2 linked regions of the uncultured Dysgonomonas sp. genome follow. The protein of the gene in region 1 interacts with the protein of each later gene in a pairwise test. Links are inferred from orthologs where the notes say so. Each region holds a gene or a part of one and is shown in the gene's direction. Other genes may lie near its edges.

Region 1 (5,802 bases):
CTATATTTTCAGTTTCACTCCAACCTTCACCAGCAATGCAGTAAGCCCGATAGTCAGCAATGAAAATACAGCACACTTCAATAATCCGACCGGACTAACCAACAAGGCTTCCGGTAATTGCAGATTTATCAATGTAAAAATCGAATATAATAAATATGGCAGCAAATAACAGGTCAAGGTAGCTGTTCCTGCAGGCTTTATAATATCAAACCACGATGCTTTCCCTTGCATATCGGTGAGCCAGTATATAAAAGCATATGTCAGAAGGGATATTCCCAAACACAAAAACAACCATGTCGGCGTAGCCTGTATCTTAGATATAATCCAGAATGAATGCGATAGGAATCCAAGCAACAGAGTCCCAATACCTGCGACGAAAGTTATGACTAACTTACGGTTCCCGCTAACTTCTGTTTCAGGACGTTTAAAAAGTAACATAAGTAACACACCTCCCATTGTAAATGCATGGAAACAACCATTCCCCGGGATTATCTCATGGAAGAATCCTAACCAGTGATTAGATCCGGCCACACATAACAATATAAACAACACACCTGCAATCCACAAATACATTCGGTTCTTGTATAAAAACAGGTAAATGATTGCACACAGTAAATATGTCCAGCCGATAAGCCCTAAAATCCCCCACCAGCGGATCTGGAACAATCCACCCTCTCCATCTCTGTAGATTACTGCCAATACACCAAGTATAATAACCCCCAAAACTTTCAAGGCTGTAAACAGATGCTTTTTACCGCCTCCCTGTTTTGGATAAACGTTCCAAATAAGAAAGAAACCAAACAATGTTAATATCGTAAAGACAGGTTTACTTATACCCGTCTCATCCGCTACACCCGATTCCAGATTTACGGTAAAGAGTCCCATAGCCAACAATGCCACCGAGCGCACGACTATATGCCATAAGATCTGTTTTTTCGTCTCACCTTTCTTCATCCGGCTCTCCATAGCCAGAGGTATAGACATACCCAATATAAAAAGGAAAGAAGGAAATACGACATCCGAAAAGCCCAGCATATCTTCCGAAGCCGCCGCATGTTCCAGCCAATGGGGAACACCCGATACAGACCAGAAATCGTTGACAAAAATCATAAAAAACATCGTCAAAGCCCTGAATATATCTATCGAGGCTACCCGTACAGGTTTTGCTATAAGAGAGGAATCCATATGGTATTTGATTTATATGTTTATAAAAATAAGGATAATTTCAGAAATAAAAGGATAACATTACTAAAAGGTAACAAAGGTTACACATATTTCAGCTTTTAGCTATTAGCCGTTAGCGTTGGCTATCGCATAAGTGATTTACAGTTAGCAACAAACAGTATTTTCACGAGAGATGTTAAGGTGTAAAGTCCAATTCATGATTTATAACTCATAACTTATTACCGAATTCACATTTATTAACTACGTTTAGCCAAAACCTGACACATCTGACAGAATTTTCATCATTTTCATCTTATTATTTTAGTATTCGTTGACCATTTTTAATTAAAAGGTAACAAAGGTTACACTTTTTTACTTATTATTTCTACCCTCCCTGTAGCCTCCCCAAGGGGTAGGCTGTTAAGTTCTGAATTCTTATATCCTCTTTGTCATGTTGAACGGAGTGAAACATCTCGTTTCTCAGTGTAACAAATACCTTTCTTAACAACACAGGACGTCTGCGCGAGCGGGTATATTCTCTCAATATATCTCAGTGTCTTCTCAGAGAAACTCAGTGTAATAATTTTATTTGTACCCATCATTTAACTAAAAAAATTAAAACTTTCCAGCCCTACCCCTTGGGGAGAAACAACGTTCGACAGAACGAAGTGTAGTCAATGGTGGGGGTCTATCAATACTTCAAAGAGCTATCATCTATATATAGATAAACTTTTCGTACTTTTGTTATAAATATAATAAACTTACAAATGATAATATTCAATACCACTTTTCATGTAGAAGACGATGTTTGCGGCGATTACATTAGCTACATGAAAGAAACATATATCCCGAAAGCTGCTACCAGCGGATTCCTCCATGAACCGCGATTCGCCCGTATTCATGCACAACATGAAGAAAGCGGCAGCAGTTATTCCTTGCAATTCAAAGTAAAAAATGTAGACACACTCAACCACTGGTTCGAAACTGAAGGCCTGGCTTTGCAAAAAGAAATTACGATACGCTTCGGGAATAAAACTCTGGGATTTGTTACATTACTCGAAGAAATAGAACTATAATGATAGAAAAGGAACGGATCATTCTGGGTATTGACCCCGGGACTCAGGTAATGGGATATGGTGTTTTAAGGGTGGTGAATAACAAGCCCGAAATGCTGGCAATGGGTATACTCCAATTAAGCAAGTATGATGACCACTATCTCAAACTTCGCCGTATCTTTGAACGGATAATCGGCCTGATTGATGAATTTCTGCCTGACGAGCTGGCTATCGAGGCTCCCTTTTTTGGAAAGAATGTGCAAAGTATGCTCAAGCTCGGCCGTGCGCAGGGTGTAGCTATGGCTGCTGCCTTATCCCGTGATATTCCTATTTTTGAATATGCCCCATTGAAAATAAAGATGTCGATTACCGGAAACGGAAGGGCAGCTAAAGAGCAGGTTGCCTATATGTTACAAAACTTTTTGAAAATCCCCAATGAGAATATGCTACCGCAGATGGATGCTACCGACGGATTAGCCGCTGCTGTTTGCCATTTTTTTCAAACAAACAACCCTTCTCAGGAAGTAAAATTTACAAGTTGGAAAGATTATATAAATAAAAATCCGTCAAAAGTAAAAAAATAGACAACTCATATGATATACGAAGACCTGAAAACAATAGAATACGGCGTTGCATGGGATTACCAGCAACAACTATTCGCAGAGGCTTTAAACTGCAAGGATAAAGGAATTCAGACTAATAATCATCTACTGTTTTGCGAACATCCCCATACTATCACAATTGGCAAACATGGCAAACAGGAGAATTTACTCTTTCAGGAAAGTTACCTAAAAGAAAAAGGAGTATCACTTTTCCAAATAGACAGGGGTGGTGACATCACCTATCATGGTCCGGGACAACTTGTAGGTTATCCGATATTCGATCTGGAGTCTTATGGTATCGGTCTTCGCCAATATATCTTTAACGTAGAAGAAATTATTATCCGGCTTCTTCAATCTTATAATATTCAATCCGAACGCCTTAATGGTGCCGCAGGTGTATGGCTGGATACAACCACGCCTTCAAAAACGAGGAAGATAGCCGCTATTGGAGTACGCAGCAGCCGCTTTGTGACTATGCACGGATTTGCACTGAATGTAAATACCGATTTATCTTTTTTCTCACTCATTAATCCCTGTGGTTTTATTGATAAAGGAGTTACCTCAATGGAAAAAGAGCTGGGATACAAAGTAAACATGGAAGAAGTAAAGGTAAAAGCGAAGAAGCTGTTTGAAGAGATCTTCATTGAAAAGATTGTTTAATAACTGTTTAACGAATTTTAGTTTCCCCACCCCAAACTTAACCGTGACTTAATCGTTTCGTAATCACCTTCTCATACTTTTGACGAAACAAAAAATGTATAGAGATGGATATAAAACGATTGGGAGCCATCGACATAGGCTCCAACTCGGTACGTCTGCTGATTACGGATGTACTCGACTATCACGGCAAAGCAATCTTCAAAAAAGATTCCCTGATACGCATACCCCTAAAACTAGGAGAAGACACATTCTCTACCGGACTGATCAGTGAACAGAAAAAAGAAAAACTCGCTATACTCATGCAGGCTTTCCATGGTCTGATTCAGGTAAACGATGTGGAAAAGTGGCGTATCTGCGCTACATCGGCCATCAGGGAAGCTACAAATGCAAATGAAGTACTCGATTATGTATATGCCAAATCGGGTATAGAAATCGAGATAGTGGACAGCAAAGAAGAAGCCCGTTTTATCCTGACCAACAGTATAGACGAACTTTTGGAAGAAAACAGGGCGTATATATACACAGATGTAGGTGGCGGCAGTACAGAAATGGTTATATTCCATCAGAATAAAGAGATAGCCACAGAGGGATTCAGACTGGGGACCTTACGCAATTTATCTCAAGAAGAGGAAAGAGCCGAATGGGAAAGAATGAAAGACTGGCTTGCCGAATACTGCAAAGATTTTGTAAAAGTATCTCTGATTGGTTCAGGAGGGAACATCAATAAACTCGATTCCCTGCTTCGCCGCTGTGGACGTATAAGACGTGAAGAACTCGTTAGTTTTTCGTGTAAGCTGAGAAAGATGACTTATGAGGAACGTCTCCTTAAATATAATATAAACCTCAACCGGGCTGACGTTCTGCTTCCAGCCATCGATATATACCTGCGTATAATGAAACTGGCACGGGCCCTGGTTATAGAAACCCCGATAATCGGTGTAGCCGACGGTATAATCAAAGATTTATACCTGAGAAACTATATGCCTGTATCAGTTCCCGAAGCGGACAAAGTATCGCAACCCTAAATAACAGGAAAACAACCCGCTTAACGGTTTATTCATAAGACCTTAACATAGCTGTCACAATATATTTATTCTTTTGTTAACGATAAAAAAGAATAGATATGAATCAAAAAAAACATCACAAGACCATCGTTTTATCGGACATACATTTAGGTTCGAAATGGTCGAAAGCAAAAGAAGCAACAAAGTATTTGAAAGAAAATACATGTGACACGCTCATCCTGTGCGGGGACATCATAGACGGATGGCAGCTCATGCGCGGAAAGAAAGCTAAATGGAAGAAACGCCACAGCAACTTTATAAAACTATTACTGGATATTCAACACGATACGAAAATCATCTACCTGAGAGGAAATCACGATGACTTTCTCGATCGTATCCTGCCTCTCCAGTTCCAGAATATAAAGATTGTAAAAGATTACATACATACAAGCAATGGCAAGCGTTTCTATGTAATACACGGCGACGTATTCGATATGGTTACCAGCCGTTACAGCTGGCTGTCGAAAATCGGCGATGTAGGTTATACACTCCTGATGTGGGTAAATAAATATTATAACAACAGACGCCTGAAGAAAGGCTTGCCTTATTATTCACTTTCACGTGAGGTAAAGAAAAGGGTAAAAGCATCCGTTTCCTATATCAGCGACTACGAGAAGCACATTGTAGAAATAGCGCGGAAGAAAAAATGTGATGGCGTTATCTGCGGGCACATCCACCACCCGGAAAAGGCTTATTACGATGAAATACTATATCTCAACTCGGGTGACTGGGTGGAGTCCCTATCTGCGCTGACCGAAGACTACGAAGGAAATTGGGAAGTAGTGATGTATGCTCAGGAAGAAAAAGTGGAGGAAGTTATGAAAGAAGACAAAGTTCCCGAAAAAGTAAAATTAGCCGTATGAGATACCTATTCATCGTTCAGGGAGACGGCCGCGGGCATATGACACAAGCCATAGCACTATCCGAAATACTGCGCCGCAACGGACACGAAGTAGTTGAAGTACTGATAGGGAAAAGTAAAGTAAGGGAGATACCGGATTTCTTTTATGAAAAAATAGGGGCGAAAGTCCGGGTTTTCGACACACTGTCTTTTAGTTTCAAAAAAGATAAAAAACATATACACCTGCTAAAAACAATACTATACAACATTACACCTAAAAGGCTCAGAAAGTATAAGAAAAGCATAGAAAAAATACATAGGCGCATAAAGAAAAACGAGCCGGATGTCGTAATCAATTTCTATGAAATACTGACAGGCTTCACCCATTTACGTTTCAGCTTAGATGTCCCTATTAT
Region 2 (5,631 bases), 3.2 Mb from region 1 along the record:
AAGGGGACATAGCACTACCGTCTACCAGGGGTAGGAGAGCAGTCTTCTCCATCGCTTTTCGCTCGAAGTCGATCACATCGCCTGTATATGGCTGTGTAAGCGTGTGCCAGGCCATATCCAAATATCCGAACGATAATTGACGATAACACAGGTAACCGGCATTGTAGTTAGCTGCATCCACAAGTTTTTTTACCAGTTCGGCAGGTATTTTCTCACCTGTTTTATAATGTACGGCAAACTTATCCAGATATTCTTTTTCGGTCAGCCAGTTTTCCATTATCTGAGATGGGAGTTCCACGAAATCGTGTAAAACATTGGTTCCGGATAAAGATTCGTAAGTGCATTTTGTAAGCATACCGTGCAATGCGTGCCCGAATTCATGCAGGAATGTTTCCATCTCATCAAAAGTAAGCAGAGCGGGGTCTGTACCGGCAGGGCGGGTAAAGTTCATTACAATAAGCACCTGTGGACGGGAATCCTTATCTTTTTCTATGTATTGGCCTTTAAATTCTGTCATCCATGCACCCTGCCTTTTTCCTTCACGGGGATGGAAATCTGTATAAAGTACGGAAAGGAAGTTGCCTTTTTCGTCCAATACATCAAACGCTTCTACTTCAGAATGGTAAACGGGTATTTTTGTATTCTTTCTGAAAGTGATGCCATACAAATCGGTAGCTAGTCCGAATACGCCTTTCTTTACATTTTCCAGTTCGAAGTATGGGCGTACCAGTTCGTCACTGACACTATATTTGGCATCTTTCAGTTTTTCGGAATAGTATGACCAGTCCCAAGGCTGAAGATCTATATCTTTATTTTCCATGCCTACAGCAAAACCTTCGACCATTTTCACGTCTTCGCGGGCAGCTTTAGTATAGGCATCGAACAGATTGTCAAGTAGTTCATATACGTGCTTCTTATCCTTAGCCATTTTGTTTCGTAATACATAAGTTGCATAATCGGAATAACCCAGCAGATTGGCGATTTCCATACGGGTTTTGGCTATTTCTTTTACATTTTCCTGATTATCGAATTCACCGCCTGCAGCACATTGGGTTGTATAGGCCTTATATAGCTTTTCCCTGAGGTCGCGGCGTGAAGAGTATTTCATGAATGCGATATAGCTTGGGGCCGATAGGTCAAATAACCATCCTTCTTTATTCTTAGACTTGGCTTTCGCTTCAGCTGCATCTAAAGCTATTTTAGGAAGTCCGGCAAGATCAGCTTTATCGGTCAGCAACATTTCGAATTTGTTGTTCTCTTTCAACGCATTTTGTCCGAAAGTCAGAGTTAATTGGCTCAATTTAGAAGATAATTCTTTATAGGTATCCCTGTCCTTACCAGTGAGTGTAGCACCTCTGTTTTCGAATCCCTGGTATGTCTTTTCCACCAGGCGGATCTGCTCAGGATTAAGATTGGATTCGAACCGTTTGTCATATACAGCTTTCACTTTCTGAAACAGCCCTTCGTTCAGGTTGATTTCATTCGAGTGTGCCGAAAGCTTCGGTTGTACCCGTTGGGCTATTTGCAGCATTTCGTCATTGCTTTCCGCACTTAGCAGATTGAAGAACACTGATGTAACACGGGACAGAAGTTTTCCTGATTCCTCCAGCGGTACTATTGTATTCTCAAAAGTAGGGACAGCCCTGATCATCACTATCTTGTTTATCTCCATAGTGTGGTCTTTAATACCTTTCTCTATGGCAGGTTCGTAATGTTCGTTTTTTATCTTATCGAACGGGGGAGTATCGTAAGGCGTTTTATACGCCGAAAAGAACGGGTTTTGAGCTTGAATTGTTGTCATCGCTATTATTAATAATAAAATAGATAATATGAGTTTTTTCATATAAATCAGGGTTTTTAAAGTTAATAAGTAATAGATAGAATGAAATGATATATTTTCGATTCTTAACTCTATGAACTGTTATATCTTATAATTTGTTCATCTTAAATATTATTTCCATTGAGTAACTTCATCTACAGAAAAACGTACCGTATCTTTACCTTCTTCGTCAGCTTTCCCTATAGATAAAAGTAATATGGGAATATATCGTTTCGGATCAAGTTCAAAGGCTTCAGTCAGTTCTTTACGCAAAAAACCACCTATAGGATTAGTGTCATATCCGTAATTTTTGGCAGCAAGCATCAGTTGCATTGTCACAAATCCACAATCGAGCAGAATGGAATTTCTTAGCCTATCTTCTGTGTAACTTGCACCATAACTAGTCATGATCTCCAACATTTTGTTTTTATGTTCCTGTGTCATTAAGTCATATTCCACATTGGCCGACAGTATTTTATCGGCAGATGAATAATTGTCCATGTCGCCATAGATGGCTATTATAGCAGACGAGGTTTCCCATTGCAGCTGATTAAACATCATATATGGCCTTATCAATTCTTTGCCTTCTTTGCTGTCGAAGATGAAAAAACGCCAGGGTTGTAGGTTGAATGAGGAGGGCGCAGTCATTGCATCTTGCAGGATATCGGATATTTCCTCTTTACTGATTTTTATCGACGGATCATATTTTCTGATTGAAGTGCGTTGTGTAAACAGATTGTTGGACTGAATCTTAACTTTCTTTAATTGCATAGTTCTCTTTTCGAATTAATAGACTAAGACAAAGGTATAAAAACTAATCTAAAAACTTTATCTTTGCCCATTAAATAAGATAATTGCGGGGATTGAAGGGCTTGAAAAAGTTCTCTTGCAGGATATACTTTTTTTTATGTTTTTTCGTTATTAATTAACTAGTGTAATATAATAGAGTTATGATTGACTATATAAAAGGTGAAATCACGGAATTAACCCCGGCCTCAGTCACCCTTGAAACCTATGGCGTAGGATATTTTATAAGTATATCGTTGAATACATATTCAAACCTGACAGGTAAGAAAAGTGCACAACTATTTATTTACGAAGCTATAAGAGAAGATGCTCACCAATTATTCGGTTTCTTTGACAAACAGGAACGCGAACTTTTTATGTTATTAATAAGTGTTTCGGGTATCGGAGCCAGTACCGGGCGTATGATATTGTCTTCGATGAACACACAGGAGCTTGCAAACGTTATTGCTTCAGGAAATTCTGATATGTTGAAAACCGTGAAAGGTATTGGTCTGAAGACGGCACAACGTGTGATAGTGGATCTGAAGGATAAGATAAAAGTAAGTGGGATAGAGCAGGTTGATATGTTTGCATCGGGACATCCGTCGGGGGAAGAAGCAGTCGCAGCATTAGTTATGCTTGGGTTTACTCAGCAGGCATCTCAAAAAGTTGTGGCTAAAATTCTAAAGGACAAAGCTGATAGTACAGTCGAACAGATTATAAAGACAGCATTGAAAATGTTGTGATCAGCTGGGCATTTTATAGTAAGTATAATAATTGCAGCTGGTTTATCCATAGAATGAAGTAATAGACGGTAGAAGATAATTTGATGATACATTTTTAATCTGACTAATTGTTATATTTTTAACTTAACCAGGCACTAAATAGGTTTGCAACCTTATTATCGATTATTTATTTTAGAGTTGAAAAAATATATAAAATATTTATTTGTAGCTACGCTCCTCATAAGTTCTGTGAGTTTGTTTTCTGGTATCACCGGTAAGACAGATTCCTTTTTTGCTTACGCTGACGAACTGCAATCACAGGATACAGTGCCTCGTTATCCTGTAAAGAAAACGCAGATAACTACATATAAGGATCTAAAAGATAATCCTCCTGCCGATCTCAAAACACCCTCTAATATTGAGACGTCGGTAGAATATGACCCCAATACAAAACTATACATTTTTCGCACCAGAGTAGGTGACCAGGAGATATCGACACCTTTTTCACTTACCCCTAAAGAATATATGGACTATACGTTGAAACGTTCAATGTCTAGCTATTTTAAGGGAAAGAATGTGGAAACCTACGACAATAAGGACGAAAAAGACGAATTCTCACTGAAGGATATAAAACTGGATATCGGCCCTGCCGAAAAGCTCTTTGGTCCCGGAGGAGTAAAGGTACGGACACAGGGATATGTAGAGGCTACAATGGGAGTCAAGCATACAAGTACCGACAATCCTACCCTGTCGGAACGTAACAGAAGTAAGACTGCCTTTGAGTTTAATGAAGATATACAGATGAATGTAACGGCATCTGTAGGCGATAAGATCAATTTCGATATGAATTATGATACAAAAGCATTATTCGATTTTGACTCTAAAAAACTAAAATTGGCATATGAGGGAAAGGAAGATGAGATAATAAAACGCATCGAAGCCGGAAACGTAAGCATGGCAACGACCAACTCCCTCATTAATGGAGGAACATCTCTTTTCGGTATCAATACGGAACTACAGTTTGGTAAATTGCGTGTCAATATGGTAGTATCGCAACAAGAGTCCGAATCTCAAACTACAAGTTCGAAGGGTGGTATCCAAACCAATGAGTACGAATTCAAAGCTGACCAATACGATGCCAACAGACATTTCTTCATATCCAACTATTTTCGTGACAATTATGATAAGGCTATGTCTAAACTGCCTTTTATTCAGTCGCCTGTCAATATTACCAATATTGAAGTATGGGTGACAAACAAGAGGGGGGATTATACACAATCCCGTAACATAGTTGCATTTGCCGATATAGGTGAACATACAAAAATCAAGAATAATAAATGGATTGCCGCCGGAGGAAAACCGGATAATCCGGATAATGATGCAAATGATCTTTACGCTACAATTAAAAGGGACAAACCTAAAGCGAGAGACAAATCTCAGGTTACAGCCGAATTTAGCGGATATATAGAAAGCGGCCTCGATTATGAAAAAATAGAGAGTGCCCGGTTGCTGACTCAGGCTGAATATACTTTTAATCCGCAATTGGGTTATATATCGCTTACCTCGGCTCTGCAAGCCGATGAAGTGCTTGCAGTAGCTTATACATACAGAGCCAACGGCAAAGATTACAAGGTGGGTGAACTGGCGACTGACATTGTGGATAAATATGATTCAGGTAATCCGAAATCCGGGGCATTGTTTGTAAAGCTGATAAAGCCTGTCTCTCTTTCTCCTCGTTCCTACACTTGGGATATGATGATGAAGAACGTATATAAGGTAAGTGATAATGCTGTTCAGCAAGACCATTTCATGTTGAATATATCTTATCAGTCAGACACTATAGGTACTTATATAAATTACATTCCGGAAGGTAATATCAGGAACGAACTACTGTTGAGAGTAATGAATCTCGACAGGCTCGATTCCCGCAACAATGAAGTAACAAATAAAGAAGGTACTAAAGGGGATGGTATCTTCGACTTTGTAGAAGGATATACCGTTAAGTCGCAGAACGGACGTGTTTTCTTCCCTGTGGTCGAGCCTTTTGGATCTCATCTGAGACAGAAGATAGGAAATAATACCATTGCCGATAAATACGTCTATCAGGAGCTATACGACTCTACATTGACTGTTGCTCAGCAAATTGCAGAGAAGAATAAATTCAAAATATCAGGTTCATATCGTGGATCAGGTTCCAGTAATGCAGAGATAGACCTTAACGCCACTAATATACCTCAGGGCTCTGTGAGATTAACAGCTGCCGGAGCCACTCTGGTTGAGGGTGTAGATTATATAGTCGAT

The links.
Region 2: the proteins of ruvC (region 1) and ruvA interact in binary tests that used the Escherichia coli proteins (3 or more experiments, as listed by UniProt). The link is inferred for uncultured Dysgonomonas sp. from one-to-one orthologs.

What each region holds. Positions count from the first base shown.
Region 1 is NZ_LT599032.1:4,024,606-4,030,407, reverse strand. What follows is about bases 1,032-4,021. They hold ruvC (crossover junction endodeoxyribonuclease RuvC), read left to right. Parts: upstream 1,032-2,239; coding sequence 2,240-2,803; downstream 2,804-4,021. Other genes in these bases: QZL88_RS16520 (hypothetical protein), read left to right, coding at 3,586-4,021; lipB (lipoyl(octanoyl) transferase LipB), read left to right, coding at 2,813-3,481; QZL88_RS16535 (DUF4286 family protein), read left to right, coding at 1,932-2,240; QZL88_RS16540 (DUF5009 domain-containing protein), read right to left, coding at 1,032-1,185. Also shown: more of QZL88_RS16540, read right to left, coding at 1-1,031; more of QZL88_RS16520, read left to right, coding at 4,022-4,506; QZL88_RS16515 (UDP-2,3-diacylglucosamine diphosphatase), read left to right, coding at 4,605-5,408; QZL88_RS16510 (glycosyltransferase family protein), read left to right, coding at 5,405-5,802.
Region 2 is NZ_LT599032.1:803,089-808,719, reverse strand. The notes cover bases 1,742-4,560. They hold ruvA (Holliday junction branch migration protein RuvA), read left to right. Parts: upstream 1,742-2,769; coding sequence 2,770-3,351; downstream 3,352-4,560. Other genes in these bases: sprA (cell surface protein SprA), read left to right, coding at 3,529-4,560; QZL88_RS03505 (nitroreductase family protein), read right to left, coding at 1,952-2,590; QZL88_RS03510 (M3 family metallopeptidase), read right to left, coding at 1,742-1,843. Also shown: more of QZL88_RS03510, read right to left, coding at 1-1,741; more of sprA, read left to right, coding at 4,561-5,631. UniProt on the Escherichia coli protein: The RuvA-RuvB-RuvC complex processes Holliday junction (HJ) DNA during genetic recombination and DNA repair.